One region of the Shewanella sp. SP1S2-4 genome, then DNA from elsewhere that is predicted to be linked to it. Evidence: riboswitches for the same ligand, from Rfam matches in the RefSeq annotation. Region 1 holds a riboswitch; the other holds the start of a gene.
What was found. A riboswitch is a leader RNA that binds a small molecule or an ion and turns the genes downstream of it on or off. The one in region 1 is predicted to bind cobalamin.
Positions count from the first base shown of each region.

Region 2: another riboswitch for cobalamin. It lies ahead of Q4Q52_RS03615 (TonB-dependent receptor); the one in region 1 lies ahead of Q4Q52_RS10285 (ABC transporter ATP-binding protein).

Region 1 is NZ_JAUOET010000008.1:113,733-123,225, reverse strand. It holds gene metH (methionine synthase) at 6-3,740, opposite strand; gene Q4Q52_RS10290 (histidine phosphatase family protein) at 4,017-4,748, shown strand; cobalamin riboswitch at 4,953-5,119, shown strand; gene Q4Q52_RS10285 (ABC transporter ATP-binding protein) at 5,219-6,112, shown strand; gene Q4Q52_RS10280 (FecCD family ABC transporter permease) at 6,183-7,238, shown strand; gene cobT (nicotinate-nucleotide--dimethylbenzimidazole phosphoribosyltransferase) at 7,404-8,486, shown strand; gene Q4Q52_RS10270 (adenosylcobinamide-GDP ribazoletransferase) at 8,593-9,381, shown strand; gene cobU (bifunctional adenosylcobinamide kinase/adenosylcobinamide-phosphate guanylyltransferase) at 9,378-9,493, shown strand, end outside.
Region 2 is NZ_JAUOET010000002.1:319,424-328,916, forward strand. It holds gene Q4Q52_RS03610 (hypothetical protein) at 1-552, shown strand, start outside; cobalamin riboswitch at 689-922, shown strand; gene Q4Q52_RS03615 (TonB-dependent receptor) at 1,031-2,992, shown strand; gene Q4Q52_RS03620 (hypothetical protein) at 3,056-4,270, opposite strand; gene Q4Q52_RS03625 (HDOD domain-containing protein) at 4,949-5,677, shown strand; gene Q4Q52_RS03630 (LysR substrate-binding domain-containing protein) at 5,778-6,683, opposite strand; gene metE (5-methyltetrahydropteroyltriglutamate--homocysteine S-methyltransferase) at 6,884-9,154, shown strand; gene queG (tRNA epoxyqueuosine(34) reductase QueG) at 9,380-9,493, opposite strand, start outside.

The DNA of each region.
Region 1 (9,493 bases):
CATGATTACTCGGGATCATAATCCAACACTGGCGCCAGCCACTTCTCCGTTTCCGCAATGCTCATCCCTTTACGCTTGGCATAATCTTCCACTTGATCGCGGCCTATGTTACTCACACCAAAGTAGCGGGATTTCGGGTGGGCGAAATACCAGCCCGATACTGCCGCTGTGGGGAACATGGCGTAGCTTTCGGTGATGTTCAAGTCGATAGTCTCATCGGGCTTGAGCAAGTCCCATAACAAGCCTTTTTCTGTGTGGTCTGGGCAAGCGGGGTAGCCCGGTGCGGGGCGTATGCCTTTGTATTTCTCGCGGATTAAGGCTTCGTTGCTTAACTGCTCATCGGCCGCATAACCCCAAAACTCTTTACGTACCCGTTCGTGCATCCGCTCGGCAAAGGCTTCGGCCAAACGGTCGGCTAAGCATTTGAGCATGATGGCGTTATAGTCGTCGTGGTTGGCTTCAAAACGTGCCACATGTTCGTCTATGCCGTGGCCTGTAGTCACCGCAAAGCCGCCCATGTAATCGGCGACGCCTGAGTCTTTTGGTGCAACAAAGTCAGATAGACAGAAGTTGTCGTTGCCGACACGTTCAAGCTGCATCCGCAGGTGATGTGTGGTCATTTCGACTGTGGTGCGCGATTCATCTGTGTAGAGCTCAATGTCGTCGTAATTGACGGTATTGGCTGGGAATAAGCCGATAACCGCTTTCGCTGTGAGCCACTTTTCTTCGATGATTTGTTTGAGCATGGCCTGACCATCGGCGAACAGCTTTTGCGCCTCTTCACCGACCACTTTATCGGTGAGGATTTCGGGGTAATGGCCGTGCAGTTCCCACGAGCGGAAAAACGGTGTCCAGTCGATACGCTCAACTAAATCTTCTAATGGATAATTATCAAATACTTGGCGACCGAGCACGTTTGGCGTGAACGGGGTGTAGTTGGCCCAATCGTGTTGGCAGCGGTTTTCACGGGCCGCTTCGAGTGACACTATTTCTTTGCGCTTGGCTTGAGATAAACGCTTAGTGCGCATGTCGTCGTATTCGGCATAGGTTTCGTCTATGGTCGCTTGGCGGGTCTCGTTGTTGATGAGTTTACTCACCATAGGCACGGCGCGGGACGCATCGGCAATATAGATAGCGCCATGGGGATAATGGGGTGCAATCTTCACCGCTGTGTGGATTTTCGAGCAAGTGGCACCGCCGATAATCGCCGGAATGGTTAAGCCTTCGCGGTGGAAGGTTTTCACGTTGTGCACCATCTCGTCCAGACTCGGCGTGATGAGGCCCGACATGCCGATGATATCGATATTGTGTTCTTTCACGGCGTCGAGAATTCGCTCCACCGACACCATTACACCTAAATCGAATACCTCAAAACCGTTACAGGCGAGCACCACGCCGACGATATTTTTGCCGATATCGTGCACGTCGCCTTTTACCGTCACCATCAAAATCTTGCCGTTAGATTGGCCTTCAACCTTTTCCAGCTCGATATAGGGGTTTAAGTAAGCCACGGCTTTTTTCATCACCCGCGCCGATTTCACCACCTGTGGCAGGAACATCTTGCCTGAGCCGAACAAGTCACCGACCACGTTCATGCCGTCCATCAAGGCGCCTTCAATCACATCCAGCGGACGTTTCGCTTCTTGGCGAGCGGCTTCGGTATCTTCATCGATAAATTCGGTAATGCCTTTGACGAGCGCATGGGATAAGCGTTGGCTAACTGGCCAGCTGCGCCATTCTAAATCTTCTTTCTTACCCACCTGCGCGCCATCACCGCGGAATTTCTCCGCGATTTCAAGTAACTGCTCGGTATTGCTCGAGCCTTCGACTGGGCAGGGCAAGTTAAGCACCACGTTTTCGACCCGTACTTTAAGCTCAGGGTCGATATCGTCGTAAATGGCTAACTGACCCGCGTTGACAATGCCCATGTCCATGCCGACTTTGATGGCGTGGTACAGGAAGACCGCGTGAATCGCTTCGCGCACTGGGTTGTTACCGCGGAACGAGAACGACACGTTCGACACGCCGCCCGAAATCATTGCGTGGGGCAGGGTGGCTTTAATCGCTTTAATGGCATCAATAAAATCGACGGCATAGTTGTCGTGTTCATCGATACCCGTGGCGATGGCGAAAATGTTCGGGTCGAAGATGATGTCTTCTGGCGGAAAGCCGACCTTATCAACCAGCACCCTATAAGCGCGGGTACAGATTTCGATTTTACGCGCTTTGGTATCGGCCTGACCTTGTTCGTCGAACGCCATGATAATGGCCGCCGCGCCGTAGCGTTTCACCAGTGTTGCTTGCTCGATAAACTTAGCTTCGCCTTCTTTAAGGGAAATCGAGTTAACTATGCCCTTGCCTTGAATACATTTTAGGCCAGCTTCGATGACTTCCCACTTAGAGGAGTCGATCATAATCGGTACGCGGCTGATGTCAGGCTCAGAGGCTATCAAGTTTAAAAACTTGTGCATGATCTCGGCGCCATCGAGCATGCCTTCGTCCATGTTGATGTCGATGATCTGCGCGCCGCTTTCGACCTGCTCGCGGGCTACATCGAGCGCTTGCTCAAACTTACCGTCTTTGATCAGCTTTAAAAACTTGGCTGAACCTGTAACGTTGGTGCGTTCACCCACGTTAACGAACAGGGATTGGGCGTCGATAGTCAGCGGTTCCAAACCGGCAAGGCGGCAGGCAACGGGAATATCGGGCAACACGCGCGGGTTATGTCTGTCGACCGCTTCACGAATAACGCGGATATGTTCAGGCGTACTTCCACAGCAACCGCCGATAATATTGAGCATGCCTTCGCGCGCCCAATCTTCGATCACGTTCGCCATGTCCTCTGGGGTTTCATCATAGCCGCCAAACTCGTTCGGCAGACCCGCGTTCGGATGCGCCGACACATAACATTCGGCGATACGCGATAATTCTTCGACGTACGGGCGCAGCTCTTTTGGCCCAAGCGCACAGTTAAGGCCGATAGATAAGGGCTTGATATGGCGCAGGGAATTATAAAAGGCTTCGGTGGTTTGACCGGTAAGGGTACGGCCTGAGGCATCGGTAATGGTGCCCGAAATCATGATAGGTAAGCGGTCACTCGAATGCTGACCAAATAAGTCATCAAATACCGATTCAATCGCAAACAGTGCGGCTTTGGCATTTAAGGTATCGAATATGGTCTCGACCATAATGATGTCTGCGCCGCCTTCAATCAGCGCCTTAGTGGATTCTCGGTAAGCGCTCACTAACTCATCGAAGCTGACGTTGCGGTAGCCTGGGTCGTTCACATCAGGGCTAATCGAACACGTACGGTTAGTGGGGCCTAACACACCGGCGACGTAGCGCGGAATGCCTGTGGCAGCAAAGACTTCATCACAGGCTTCACGGGCGAGGCGGGCGCCGGCTAAGTTAATTTCGGCGGACAGCGACTGCATGTCGTAGTCAGCCATGGCGATAGTCGTAGCATTAAAGGTGTTGGTTTCTATGATGTCGGCACCGGCGTTTAAGTAGTCGGTGTGAATTTGTTTGATGATGTGGGGTTGCGACAACACCAATAAATCGTTGTTGCCTTTGACGTCAGTGTGCCAATCTTTAAAGCGTTCGCCGCGATAATCCTCTTCTTCGAGCTTGTGGTCTTGGATCATAGTGCCCATGGCACCGTCTAAGATTAGAATGCGCTCAGCAAGCTGTTTACGAATGTCTGCCAATATCTGGCCGGCTTTGGTTGAGGGTATCGTCATAAATAATTACCTTAAATACAGCTAAGTTAAGTCCAAAAATCGGCCATTGTTATGCTAAGTGCATTTTATTGTCGTCTGCCGACATTTTTTGAATACTTGTTCTTAAAAATTTGTTTTGGACATTTAAACGTATAGACGTCCATAATACGCGACTTATGATTGTCAGGGCAAGATGAAAGTCAAAGGCATTAGGAGCGAGAATCGAGAATCGAGAATCTAGAATTTAGGCTCTTGGCTTGAGTTCCTAGCATCTAGTCCCTAACTAAAAAGGCATATATGAAACAAGTTCGATTGTTATTGTTGCGCCACGGTGAGTGTGAAGGCGGCGCTATTTTGCGGGGTCGTGTGGATGTGCCTTTGAGTAAAAAGGGTTGGCAACAAATGTCGGCAGCTGTTGAGTCACAGGCCAGCGTGTGTAGCGTGATTTATAGCTCGACTTCACGCCGCTGCGGCGAATTTGCCCAAGCCTTTGCCGCCGAGCTGCATTCGACGGCGGCGCTGGTATCTGAGTCAAGGCCATTGCAGGCGCAGTTTTTAACGGGTTTACAGGAAATTGATTTTGGCGATTGGGACGGTCGTCGGCTCGATGAACTGTATCAACAAGCGGGCGAACATTTAGCGGCCTATTGGCAAAACCCTTGGCAAACACCGCCGCCCAATGGGGAAACTATGGCTAGTTTCGAGTCGCGGGTGAATGGGACGATTGACCAGATACTCGCCGCCGAGTTTAAACGGTTGATTATCGACTCAGATAACGCCGAGCAGGTTACGGGCGCTAGCGTGGGTAAGGGCTTGAGTACGGGTGAGCTGGCTGCCAAGGTATGGGTGGTGACCCACGGCGGGGTGATCCGTCACCTAATGGCGCGCGCCCTTGGGGTTGAACGGGCGGTGGGATTTTACAGTCAACTCGATTTACCCGTGGCGGCCGTGGTGAGCATTACTGTGCTGCAGGATGAGCACGGCGTTTGTTACTGGCGTTTAGATTGGCCGAGCGGACGCTGCGAGTGATATGCATCGGCCTAAGGTGAAGATTTTTCTTGTCTTACCAGCGTGATTGTCGATTGCCTATTAAGGTAAATATAGGATAATGCGTTTTCCTGGCGTCCCCCTACGCACGCGGCCTTGCAAGGCTTGCGATAGCGTATCGGATGACGTCACAGAAATAGGTGTTGGGAGTTTTGAGTGGTGCGAGTATGTTCTGTGGCAACGATTGCCAGCTTACCCTGCAAAGGCTTGAAATCAATCTCAACATAATAGGGAATCGGGGAGCTGCTTGTCAGTCAGCCCGAACTGTGCCCGCAACTGTGAGTGACTTTTTATATTGTTTTTAATACAAAAAGTGACGAGTCAGGAGACCTGCCTATTTCTGTTATCGCTGCGTGCAGCCTTAGTTCTCGAGCGGGTGACTCGAGGGAGCCGATGACAATGTGCATAACCTTTTTTAATTCAGGTTTGGACTTGCTAGGAGCACCACTTTGGTGAAACTCTCTGCCATCCAAACGAGCCATACCTTGAATGACAGCGACACTCGCCCATCAGCGAGCCAGACGGTCGCGCTTGATGTCAGCCAGCTAAGCTGGTGTATCGATGGCAAAACCATTCTTTCCAATATTAACTTTGCGCTGCCTACCGGGCAGATGCTGGGTTTGATTGGTCCAAACGGTGCGGGTAAGTCTAGCTTGCTGCGCTGTTTGTATCGCTTTGTTCGCCCGACTCAGGGCAAAATTACCCTGTTTGATCAAGATATTGAGCGTTTATCGCCCAAGGCGTTTGCCTGCCGTGTCGCTGTAGTGCAGCAAGACACGCCACATTATTTTGACCTAACCACAGAGCAATTGGTCAGCATGGGCTTAACGCCGCATAAGGGCATGTTCGATACCAATTCGAGCTGTGACGGCGAGCGCATTGCAAAGGCTCTAGAGAAAGTCGGCCTGAGCCATAAGATGCACCAACAGTACGAGCACTTATCCGGCGGTGAAAAGCAGCGTGCCTTGATCGCCCGCGCCATAGTGCAGCAGCCGCAACTGTTGATCCTCGACGAGCCAACCAACCACCTCGATGTGCGTTATCAAATTCAAATCCTCGAATTAGTGCGTAGCCTTGGCATCAGCGTGATTGCCTCCATTCACGATCTCAATTTAGCCAGCGCCCTGTGCGACAGTTTGTTGTTGATCCATAACGGTGAAGTTAGCGCTATGGGCACGCCAACTGAAGTATTAACCGAGGCGCGAATTGGCGATGTGTTTGGCGTGTGCGCTAAGGTATCGACCCATCCACAACATAAAAAGCCCTTGATCAGCTATTTTTATGGCTACCATGATTCGACGCACAGCATGGCTGATGCTTTGGCTGAGCGAGGCGAGGGCGGATGATTCAGGGAGTAAATAGCATTTCATCTCACATTTGGGGCGTATCGTGACACCTTTGACGAGACAAAAACTGATGCTGGTCGCATTAGGCATAATCACTTTGATAACCCCCATTGCCGCCACGAGTTTTGGCGCGGCGAACATCAGTTTTATGGATGTTATCCAAGTGTTTATCAATAAAATGGCCAACCTCACTCAAGCCAATGGCATGACGGAGCGCATCGTGATGGAGCTCAGACTGCCGCGTATTTTACTGGCCTTTGTGGCGGGTGCGGGTTTGTCTTTGGCGGGCAGTGTGCTGCAAACCGTGACCCGCAATCCACTGGCCGACCCTTATTTGTTTGGCATTAGCTCAGGCGCGTCCTTTGGCGCTGTGGTGATGTTGACGCTATTTACGGGCTCTGGATTTTTTGAAAATGCGGGTATGGCGGCGAACACGGGGATTTTTAGTGGCTCGGGCGCCTTGTCGGGTTTGCTCTGGTTTAGCTTGCCCTTCGGCGCTTTTATTGGCGCCAGTTTGTCGGTACTGATAGTGCTGGCCTTGTCTGGGCTTGGGCTCAATAGCCAAGTGGAGCGCATGTTGCTCTCAGGCGTGGCGACCTCCTTTATGTTCGGCGCGCTAACGAGTCTGCTGCTGTATTTCGCCAGTCCGCAGGCGACGGCTTCTGTGCTGTTTTGGAGTTTAGGCAGTTTCGCTAAGGCCAGTTGGTCCTTATTAGTGCTGCCGACACTGGTGATTGGCGCGAGCTTGTTCATTATTTTAGGTATGAAACGGCAGATCATGGCGTTGCAAGCGGGGGATGAAACGGCGCATACCTTAGGGGTGAATGTGCCTAAGTTGCGACTCAATATGCTGCTGCTCTGCTCCTTGATTACCGCGATTTTGGTTGCCACCTGCGGCGGTATTGGGTTTGTCGGTTTGATGATCCCCCACACAGTGCGCATGCTGTTTCCCGGTCGTCAGCCGATTATTTTAACGGCGCTGGTGGGCGGATTATTTATGGTGTGGATTGATGTGCTGGCGCGCTGTTTACTTGGCAATCAAGAGTTGCCCGTGGGGATTATCACGGCGGCCATAGGTAGCATGTTCTTTTTGCTGATTTTGCGTAAACGCAGAGTCATGGCGTAAGCACCTAGTCAGAACGTAATCCTAGAGTCATCTAGCAAGCGCAGACTGGCTGGATAATCAGCATTTTTGTTGATATCTGCCCCGCGATTGGAAATGCAAAATTGGACATGTTAGTCATAGACGCAGGATGCGTTGTGGTTATTTAAGATAATAAGTGGAGTGTGGATGTCTCAGTCAGCCGTGTCTTTTCAAATCAGCCCTGTGAGTAAAGCGCAGGATCCGCTGATCCAGCAAAAAATTGATCTTAAGACTAAGCCGCCCGGCGCCTTAGGTCAGCTCGAATCCTTAGCCTTACAGATTGCCCGCGTGCAAGCGACTGATTTGCAACAAACGGATCAGCCACAAAATACTGTGCTGAAAATCGTTCATCCAACCATGTTAGTGTTTGCGGGTGATCATGGTATTGCCGCAGAAGGCGTGTCGATTGCCCCTAGCGAAGTGACGCGCCAAATGGTGCAAAACTTTGCCCATGGCGGCGCGGCGATTAACGTTTTTTGTCGGCAGGTGGGCTTTACGCTCGAAGTGATCGATTGCGGTATTTTAACGCCAGTCGAAGGGGTTGAAGGCATTATCGATCAACGTCTTGGCGCGGGCACAGGGGCGATTCATTTAGAGCCCGCAATGGCGCTGGAAACCGTCGATAAAGGCTTTGCGATGGCGCGCGATTTGATTGAACGTCACCATCAAGCAGGTTGTAACTTAGTCGCCTTTGGCGAAATGGGCATAGGCAATACCTCGGCTGCGGCAGCCATTATGGCGGCGATCATGCAGCTTGATGTGATTGATTGTGTCGGCCGTGGCACGGGCATTAATAGCGAAACCTTAGAACGTAAACTCATGCTGATTGAACTGGCGTTATTGCTGCATCAAAGTGCCTTAAATGGGCCAAAATCAGTGTTAGCTTGCCTAGGTGGCTTTGAAATTGTGCAGATGACGGGGGCTATGTTAGCGGCTGCCGAGCGCAAAATGCTGGTGGTTGTTGACGGTTTTATCGCTACAGCTGCGGCATTAGTTGCGGTGCAAATCGCCCCCAATGTGCGTGATTATTTGATTTTTGCCCACCAGTCAGACGAGCAAGGCCATCAGCGGATGTTAGAGTTTTTGCAGGCGAAACCTTTATTATCCCTCGGGCTAAGATTAGGCGAAGGTACGGGCGCAGCTTTGGCGTTGCCGCTTATTCAAGCCTCAGTAAATTTTTACAATCAAATGGCGAGTTTTAGTGATGCGGGGATTGAGGCTGTTGTATGATGTGCTCTGCTAAGTCGCTTATTTTACTTATTTAAAATAATAACTTTTTAGCCAACCGTTTTAATCTTAAACCTTGCAGCAAGTGTTAATTCACTAAGGATGCTTTATGTCAGAACGCGAAAGCTGGCACAAAGAGATAGATTTGTTTTTAGTTGCCATGGGCTATTTTACCCGCATTCCTATGCCTAAATGGGTCGAAGTCGATAGCGATAAGTTGAATAAGGCCAGCCGTTATTTCGGTCTCGTCGGTCTTTTGGTCGGCCTGTTAAGTGCCATTGTATTTTGGCTGACGCAGAACTGGCTCCCCGCCGGCGTCTCTGTGCTGTTAGCTATGTTGGTTGGCGTCTTGCTCACGGGCGGATTCCACGAGGATGGCCTCGCCGATACCTTCGACGGTTTTGGCGGTGGTTGGACGGCGGAAGACAAGCTACGCATCATGAAGGACTCGCGCCTTGGCAGTTATGGCGCACTGGCGTTGATCTTGGCCCTGCTGCTGAAATGGCAGTTGTTAGTCGAGTTGGCGCTGTACGATCCTGTGGTGGCGGGCTCGGCACTTATCGTCGCCCACACAGTGAGCCGCGTGGTATCAGCCAGTATCATCTTTAGTGAAAAATATGTCCGCGATGACGAGACCAGTAAGTCTAAGCCGCTATCGCAACATCAAGGCATTAATGAGCTGCTTATCCTGATCGCCAGCGGCGTATTAGTGTTGTTATTCCTCAAGGGGTTAGCGGCATTGTCATTGCTATTGGTGATGATAGGACTGCGCCGTTTGATCATAGTGATCTTTAGACGCCAGATTGGCGGTTACACGGGTGATACCTTAGGCGCGGCGCAGCAAATAGCTGAAATCGTGTGTTATTTTGTATTGCTCGTTGTGGGTAACATATTGTGATCCACCTCGTCCTAGGCGGCGCCCGTAGCGGTAAGAGTCGCTACGGTGAAGCCTTAGTGCGCCAGTACACTGCGCTAGGCTTCGATGCCTGCTATGTGGCCACGGCGCAGGC
Region 2 (9,493 bases), on a different contig from region 1:
AGCGGCGCTGCTCATACCCATGTATTGCCGGTATTTGGTCAGCAATTAGGGTTCAATCTGCCTGCGGGCTGGAAGCAGGCTTATCATGAGGAGCAAGCAGGCATGTTTATGGCAGAATATGTGCCTGAGCAGGAAGCATTAACCCAGTGGAGTGCACTATTTTGCGTGCAGGGCTTTAAGGATATGGCCGAGAGTATTAGCCCTGAGCGTTTTTTAGATGCGATGGCCCAGACCTATAAATCGACCTGTGACGGCGAAGTGGTGTACCAGAAGCTCGGCGACACTGAAGTTGATGGACACGAGGGATTTAAAGCTATTTTAGGCTGTACAGCCATGCCCAATATCCACAATGCCACGCAAGTGAATCCCAAAGCCTATGCTTCGATTCCTCAAGGGGAAATTGGCTACTATACGGTTGTCAGTGGCAATAAAGATTTGTATCTACTGCATAAGTCGATGCGAGGTGCCGTTTTTTCTGCCGATAAACCACCACTGCAGGCAGATAATAGCCAAGATTTTATCTCCGCTTTAGTCCCATTCTCCTTGAAGTAGACTGTAGATGTTCGCTTGAGTTTGATGGACTTTCATCCGTATAGACGTCTATAATGCGCGCGCTCAGGCTCTATAATGTGCTGAGCCTTAAGGGAGTATCGCTGTTTTATTGATGGCTGTGCCCTATGAATCAAATTTTTAGTCAACCTTCTGAGGTGCTTGCGTGCGAAAGCCGCGAGATAATCGGGAAGCCAGTGAAATTCTGGCACTGCCCCCGCAACGGTAAAAGGTGAGAGAAGACCGCGTTTGATTGGTGTGTTCAAGACAGAACCCGATAGTCAGAATGTTAAAGGTCAGTCTCGCGTTAATTCTATTTTTACGGATTAACATAGCCTAAGTCCGGAGACCGGCCCTAAAGGTGTTTTTGAGATTTCGGTGGGCAGATCTCAAAATGCGATAGTCACTGTCAGTATCTTTTACTGAATGAACAGTATCGTGGCGCTAATGCCCCGTTTTCCTTGCAGGAGTTAAAGGTAAAATGGGAACAAATCCAACAAAAATCGCGCTGCTGATCGGTAGCCTTTGCAGTTTTTCCGTTATCGCGCCCGCTATGGCGGCAGACGATACCAGCACAGCGAAAGTCGACGAGCATCTTGTCGTGATCGGCCGCTCTGACAATACCCCGTTAAATATTGCCGCGAATGTGAATGTGATTGACGCTGCGGCGATTGAAATGAGCGGTGCCACTAGCGTGACTGAGGTTTTACGCGGTCAAAGCGGTATTCAAATTTCGGATAATAACATCGGTACTAGTTTTGCGATGCGTGGCTTTAGCGCCAGCACTGCCGTTAATAACACGCTGATTTTACTTGATGGTCGTCGCCTCAATAATATCGATATCGCTGCTCCTAGTCTTAATGCCATTCCGCTTAACCAAGTCGAGCGCATCGAAATTTTATCGGGTAGTGCGGGTGTGCTTTATGGCGACCAAGCGGTAGGCGGCGTGATCAATATTGTCACTAAATCCCCTGAAAATACTGGTGGTAGCGTGCAGTTATCCGGCGGCAGCTTTGATACCTATGAAGGTCGCGGTGATGTGTCTGGCGCGATCAACAAGGATTGGCGTTACTTTTTCACTGGTAGCTATAACCAAGGTGACAACTACCGCAAGCATAATGCCAATGAAACAGGGTCGATTTTAGGTCGCATTCAATATAAAACGGCCACAGATTCGTTCTTTATTGAAACCAGCTATTACGACGATGACCGTGAAAATCCTGGCTCATTGACAGAAGAACAGTTCAATAAAGACCCACGCCAATCTTTCAAGAGCAGCGAATATGTCCATGAGATGACCACTGCGGCGCGCACGGGTTATCAGCATCAGCTTAATCAAAATTGGGCTTTAGCAGCGGATTTAGATTATAGCGATACCTTAGTGTCTTCTTTTAATTGGGGGGCGAACAGCCATAACACGCGCTCACTGTTGATGTTTAGCCCTAAAGCGTTAGCGAACTACAGTACCCGTCAAGGTGAGCTAAATCTAGTCACAGGTTTAGACATCAGCCGTGGTAAGGCCGATTTTGACACTATGGCGCGGAGTAATGTACAACAAATGCAAAGCGCCTATCTACAAGCCACTGTGCCATTAAGCCATACCCTAAGTTATGTTGTGGGTGGTCGTTATGCGCGGGTGACCGACGAGTTAGTCGATGGTAATGTCTATCCTAATGGCATGGATTTAGATGAAGATGCGACAGCATTCGAGTTTGGCCTGAACTACCGTCCTAGTACAGAGCACAGATTCTATCTACGTGGCGATGAAAACTTCCGTTTTGCGAAAGTGGATGAGCAAGCTTATACCTCTAAAAATGTGTTTGGCTTAAAGCCGCAGACGGGCCGCTCCTACGAAGCGGGTTGGGATTGGACTCTTGCGAGCCAAACTTTACGAGTAAGCCTATACCGTCTCGATTTGGAAGATGAAATTGTCTTCGACCCAAGTGCGGAAAAACCTGAACTTGGCAGTTTCCAAGGTGCGAACGTTAATGCCGACGCTTCTCGTCGTTATGGCGCGAGTGCCGATTGGGATTGGCAGGTGACTCAAGCAATGCAACTCGGGTTAGAGTATAACTATATCGATGCTGAATTTACTGACGGTATCAATGATGGCAAGGAGCTGTCTTGGGTGGCAAAACACACGGGGCGTGGTTATGTCAGCATGGATTTTGCTGAGCATTTCCAAGTCTTTGCCGAAGCTATCTACACGGGTGATCGTTTTATTGAAGGCGATAACGGTAACGAAGGCGATAAGCTGGCCAGTTATGTGCTTGGTAATTTAGCCTTGAACTACAACCGTGATGCTTGGCTTGCCAGTCTGCGTATCGATAACCTATTTGATAAAGACTATGTTAGCGCAGGCTATTATGGTGGTGGAATATATAATGGTTATTACTCAGGCCGTGGTCGCGATATTCGTTTAACCCTTGGTTATCGTTTTTAATATCTGACTAAATGAGCGAATTTAGCAGCCTTTAAATCAATATAAAGGCTGCTTTTTTTGCAATTATTTACTCTTAAATTGTTTATCTTGTTCTTCTTTATTTAGCGGTTTAATACCAAGATAATATTCATAACTATTTTTATCGCTGTTATCGACAGTCGTCTCATTTTTGCTATTAATTTCTTTCGATGTACTGTCTTCTTTATTTGCATACATAGTTAATTTAGGCTTAGTCTGTTTAGGCTTAGTCTCATCAGCAGTCGACTTATTCGCTATGCTCTTAATTTCTTCATTATCAGTAGCGGATTTATCTTCTACCTTGCCAAATCTATAGTTAAAAATTGCATTGGTTTCTACTGTTTCAATGGTTGATTTTTTCATGGTTTTGTATGAAGCAACAATGCCATGCTTACCTAAGGTAACTTCGGGGTAAATTTTCTTACCAGTACCAACCTTCGCACCATCGATATACCAGTCTGCATCAACGTTACTCGTAAGGGTAATGACTGTGGACTTCAGGCCCAGTTTTTCATTGAGTAATGATTCTATTTTGTTGTTATATGACGGTTTAAACGTCATATTAACTCTGTAATGCAGTTCACCATTCATATTCATACTAGCATCAATAACCTTGTATGATAGCAGTACACTTTTATCACTAAGGAATGGATCTGAATTAATCGTGTTTTTAACTGTATACTTTTCGGTATTTTTTAAACAATCATTTATAGATTGAAATTTAGAACAGGTCATGGAGCTTTCTAGGTCAACTGACTTAATACTATCAACACTAGATAACTCAGCAACAATACGATTAACAATTTCTTTTTTTAATGCAAAAAGCTGTGCGCTTCTTTGGGTGCGTTGACTGTTAACAACTTCGTATTGTTTTAATATGTCTTGATAGTTTTCTTTATTTTTAACTTCGTCATCGACTGATTTCTTTTCAAGTGAATCAATGTTTTTTACTAAGGTTTCGATTCCTTTGAAGTAATTGCTCGGGTCACTTTCTGTTAAAATAGCATTGGGTAATGCCAATATTGCCTTGTTATAATTCTCTTTCTCGTTTTTGATGTTTTTTAATAGTGATTCATAATCATATTCACTTTTCTTATGATTAGATAAACGATCATTTATAGATATTAACAAGTTATCAATATCAAACTTTTGTTCGATTTGGTTTACTGTTTGGTTTTCAGTTGCTGTTATCAACTCTAAGGCGTACGAGTTACTTGCACACAAGCACAACAAAGCAATGGTAAATTTACTGTATCTCACGTTTCTCTCCGATATTTTATCTGAAACAGTCAAAACTGCTTACTATTTCCGTGCTTTGAGCAAAAAACTCTACGTTTTGACCATGATACTTAAGTTGATTTTTCTTTTCAAATGGATTGTTTGTTTGCCAATTCCAAATAAAGACATTTCCACTTTGATATCAGTTTGAGGCTCAATTGTATCCTTTGATTGAGTCATCTTATATTGGCAAGATTCTCATGACCATGATACTAAATGATGCTCATTACAGAACAATTGTTGCTGAAAACTGTGGCACTAGAGTGATGAGTAGTAATGAGCTAAAAGTCGACTATGTAGCGGGAATGCTATGCTTCAACACTGATGTTGAATTGGTCATTGTAAGTGAGAGGCATATTGCAATGAAATGCGAATGGGTGTCGCTTACCCTCGTTGTAGAAATAGAGATAAATTATTAGACGGACAGGCTCGTGACGACTTGAAGAATGGAAATGTTAAAATTGTTTTAAAACATGGGATTATATCTCCACCTCCAGCACCTTATTTGCTTCACCATTTGATGTTACATATAAGGTAGTCATTTTTTATTCTTTTCGTTAGGCTATTGTGCGACTTAGTACTGAAATTCTTTAAATTTTGGGTATGATGTGAAGAGTAACCGAATCATCTTATTGCTAATAAACAGGTGCAAAGTGTCTTATGACAGATCTTGAGCAACAGGTTTTTACTCAAGTTAGAGCTATCATAGCGAATGAAGAGCAAGTGATTGGCCGCCGAGGGATTTTAATTCCACTCAAAAAAGCGATCCTCGCTGAAGGCGACATTCGTAACGTGATCGACATTATCTCGAGCGATCCCGCATTAGCGGCGCACATGTTAATGCGCAGTAATTCCGCACAGGCATCTGGGGTGATTAACCCTAAGACGCGCTCTTTGAAAGAAGCTTTGGTCCGCTTAGGTCAAGTTAATATTTATCGCTACGCCTTTACGTTCTATTTAAAAGAACGCCTCGATGAACTACCACAGCCCTATAAAAAGTTGGTCCAAGGTTATTGGAAGCTGACTGAAGATATTGCAACTGATGCGGTGGATAGTTTAGCGGAGATGGAAGGTGTGGAGGTTGATGCTGACGAAGTACAAACCTTAGCTCTGTTCAGTGTGTTCGGGCAAATTATCGCACTTACGGCCTTTGCCTATTTAAATGCTAATGCCGAACAGTCATTTCCTTTAAGTGTGATTAAGTCATTGATTGATAATCAACAACAGACCTTAACCATCGAAGCGTTCGAGGCGTTAGATCTCGATCAGGATCTGCGTCAAGAATTTATGATCGCCCATAATTTGCGTCAGACCCGTAATCCTAATTCATCAGGGTTGATACTGCGCCGTGTCTTGTCTATGCGTGGATTGTTGATGAATCCGCTGTAATTTTGAGATTCGCTAAACAGCTGCTTGATCCTATGAAATAATCATACAATTCAATAAGAAAGCCTGCATCAGCAGGCTTTTTTTTTAGGTTTCACCTGTGTTAATTTGTCTTCTGCTGGCGGGATAAACCTTCACTCGCCACCAGTTGTAACCAATTTTGGATCAAGGCTGAGTTGGCGCTATGGCGGCGATAGGCGCCAAACAGAGGGCGTTTCAAGCCTTCTTGCCCTAGCTTCACCGTGGTGAGGCTTAGGCCATGTCCTTCATTTATCGACCAGTTCGGCAGGGCAGCGATACCATCTTTGCAGGCGATGCGTTGCAATAACATCATGGTTAAATCACAGGTTTTTTGCTCGCCCGCTTCTATGCCTGCGGGTTCTAAAAAGTGGCGATAGATGTCTAAACGCGTTAGTGGTACGGGATAACTGATAATAGGCAAGTGTGCTAATTGCTTAGGGGTGACATAGGCTTCTTTTGCTAGAGGATGATCTTTAGCAACCACTAACTTCACTTCAAAATCAAACAAATGCTGATAAGCGAGTGAATGCCCAGGTACAGGATCTGAGGTCAGCACTATATCCAGTTCACCCATTTCCAAGGCATTGAGCGAGTCGAACAAGTGACGGCTCGACAAGTCTAACTCGGCTTGGGGATGTTCTTGTCTAAATTGCTCCATCACAGGCATTAACCAGCGAAAACAGCTGTGACACTCAATGCCGACACGTAACTGATTGGTTTCGGTTTCAAGGCCATTCTTAAGATCTGTCTCGGTTTCTAGCACCTTAGGCAAAATTTCTTCCGCGAGATGAAGCAGACGCGCACCTTCTTGGGTGAATGACAGCGGCTTACTTTTACGCACAAAAATAGGCGAGTTAATCCTTTGCTCCAACTCCTTTATTTGGTGGGAGAGGGCGGATTGAGTGACAAAACGTTTTTTGGCTGCGCCCGCCAAACTGCCACTTTCCTTCAGGGCCATTAAGGTTCGCAGATGTCTTAGTTCGATCATGTTCACTCCAGGTGAAATTCGCTCATGTTGTGCTTGAAATCAATTCGGTTGCTGGAATAGAGACTAACACAATAAACTTCTAGACGTCCAGACGCCCATTGTTATTTATCAAGGCGGAAATACTGAAAAGTGCCAAGAGAACACAATCTGGTGGGTGCAAGTGCCGAATTTGGCTTATCTCAAATAAAGGAAGATAGGGTATGCAATTAAATAGTCTTGGGTTTCCCCGTATCGGGCGTCGACGTGAATTGAAATTTGCTTTAGAAAAATACTGGCGTGGTGAGAGTACTCAAGCCGAATTATGTGAAGTAGCGAGTGAACTGCGCCGTACCCATTGGCAGTGGCAAACCGCAGCGGGCATCGAGCAAGTACCCGTGGGGGATTTTGCCTTTTACGATCAAGTATTAACCCTGAGTGCGACCTTGAATGCCATCCCTGATCGCCACCGCGGCGAAGGCGCTATCGATCTCGATACCTTATTCCGTGTTGCCCGCGGCAGAGCGCCGACAGGCCAAGATGCGCCAGCCTCTGAAATGACCAAGTATTTCAATACTAATTATCATTATTTGGTGCCAGAGCTGACGCAAAACCAAGAGTTTTCGATTGCTTACGAGCAGTTTTTTGATGAAGTCAGCGAAGCGCAAGCGCTAGGCTATAAAGCCAAACCTGTTCTACTCGGTCCAGTCAGTTACTTATACCTTGCTAAAACCGTCGGCCAAGAGTTCGATAAGTTAAGTTTATTACCGAATTTATTAACGGCTTATGCTGATATTCTGGCGCGTTTCGCCGCCCAAGGTGTGGAATGGGTACAGTTAGATGAGCCTGTGCTGGCATTAGAATTAGACCTGCATTGGCAAGCGGCGATGACTAAGACTTATCAAGCATTAAGCACTGCTAACGTTAAGGTTCTCTTAGCGAGTTATTATGGCGGTATTGCGCATCATCAAGCCCTCGTATCTGCCTTGCCTGTTGCTGGTTTGCACTTGGATTTAGTTACGGCGCCAGAACAACTGGTTGTGTTTGCAAATGCGTTGCGCAGTGAGCAAATTTTGTCGGTGGGCGTGGTTAATGGCCGTAACGTGTGGGCGGCAGAAATCGATTTGATTGCCGAGCGTATTGGCGCAGTGGCGCGTGATTTAGGCGATCGTCTGTGGATTGGCACATCATGTTCATTGCTGCACAGCCCAGTCGATTTAGATGTTGAAGTCAAACTATTACCTGTGCTGCGTAAACAGTTAGCCTTTGCTAAGCAGAAACTGTTGGAATTGAGCAAAATTCGCCAATTATTGTTGGCGCCTAATTCGGATGAAGCACAAAAAATCAGTGCTTTTTGTATCGCTCGTCGTCAAGCCAAAGCACAGGCTGCGGATAAGCAAGTGATTGAGCGTGTTGCGGCATTAACCACTGCGGATTACGAGCGTGTCAGTGATTTCAGCGTACGCCAAAGCGTGCAGCAGCAAAAATACCGTTTACCCCTGTTACCCACTACGACCATAGGTTCGTTCCCGCAAACACCCGCTATTCGAGGATTACGCAGCCGCTGGCGTAAGGGCGAGATAAGTGATGCTCAGTATACTGAGCAGTTACAGCAAGTGACCCGCGATACTATCGAACGCCAACTAAAACTGGGTATCGACGTACTCGTGCACGGTGAAGCCGAACGTAACGACATGGTGGAATACTTTGGCGAGCAGTTAGCTGGCGTTGGTTTTAGTAAAAATGGCTGGGTACAAAGTTATGGCTCACGTTGTGTTAAGCCACCCTTGATTTACGGCGATGTGAGTCGTCCAAAAGCTATGACAGTCGAGTGGGCTGAGTTTGCCCAGAGTCTTACCGACAAGCCCGTAAAAGGCATGTTGACGGGGCCTGTGACAATTCTGCATTGGTCATTCGCCCGTGAAGATATCAGCCGCGATGCGATTGCGACACAACTGGCGCTGGCGATTCGTGATGAAGTGGTCGATTTACAAAATGCGGGGATTGGCATTATTCAAATCGATGAGCCCGCCTTTCGTGAAGGTTTGCCATTGAAGCAAAGTGAGTGGCAAACCTATTTAGATTGGGCGGTGAATGCCTTTAAACTCAGCGCTGCTGGCGTGACTGATGAGACTCAAATCCACACTCACATGTGTTACAGCGAGTTTAACGACACGATTGCCGCGATTGCTGCCATGGATGCCGATGTGATCACAATCGAGACGTCGCGTTCGCGGATGGAGTTACTCAACGCCTTTGAAGATTTTGAATATCCAAATGAAATCGGCCCCGGTGTGTATGACATCCACTCACCAAATATCCCAAGTGTGGAGGCCATGGTGCAGTTAATCGAGAAAGCGGCGCAGAAAGTACCCGTGCGTCAATTATGGGTCAACCCAGATTGTGGCCTAAAAACCCGAACTTGGGATGAAGTTGAACCTGCATTGAAAAACATGGTCGATGCCACGCGAGAACTACGTCGCCGCCTTGGTTAATATCACTGCTTGAGTGAGAGTTCTTAACTGAACTTATTGAGCTTACTCAGTAAAAAGACACCGGATGTTTATGCCTCCGGTGTCTTTTATTCGCTGCGAATAAGGGAAACGCCACAGTCTATTGGCCATGTTTAATATCAAGGTTCAATAGACGTACGGAGCGAATAACGATTCTTAGTTTAGGCTAATTAATCAGTAGTAAGCTATTGATAACCTTGTTAGATGTTAAGCATCTCGTGGTAAGCCTTTTTTGATAATACGCACCATGCGTTCAGTCTTGCGGCGTGCTTTTTGTTGTTCAATTGCTGCGATATCGGCAAGGCGCGATTGTTGCGCATT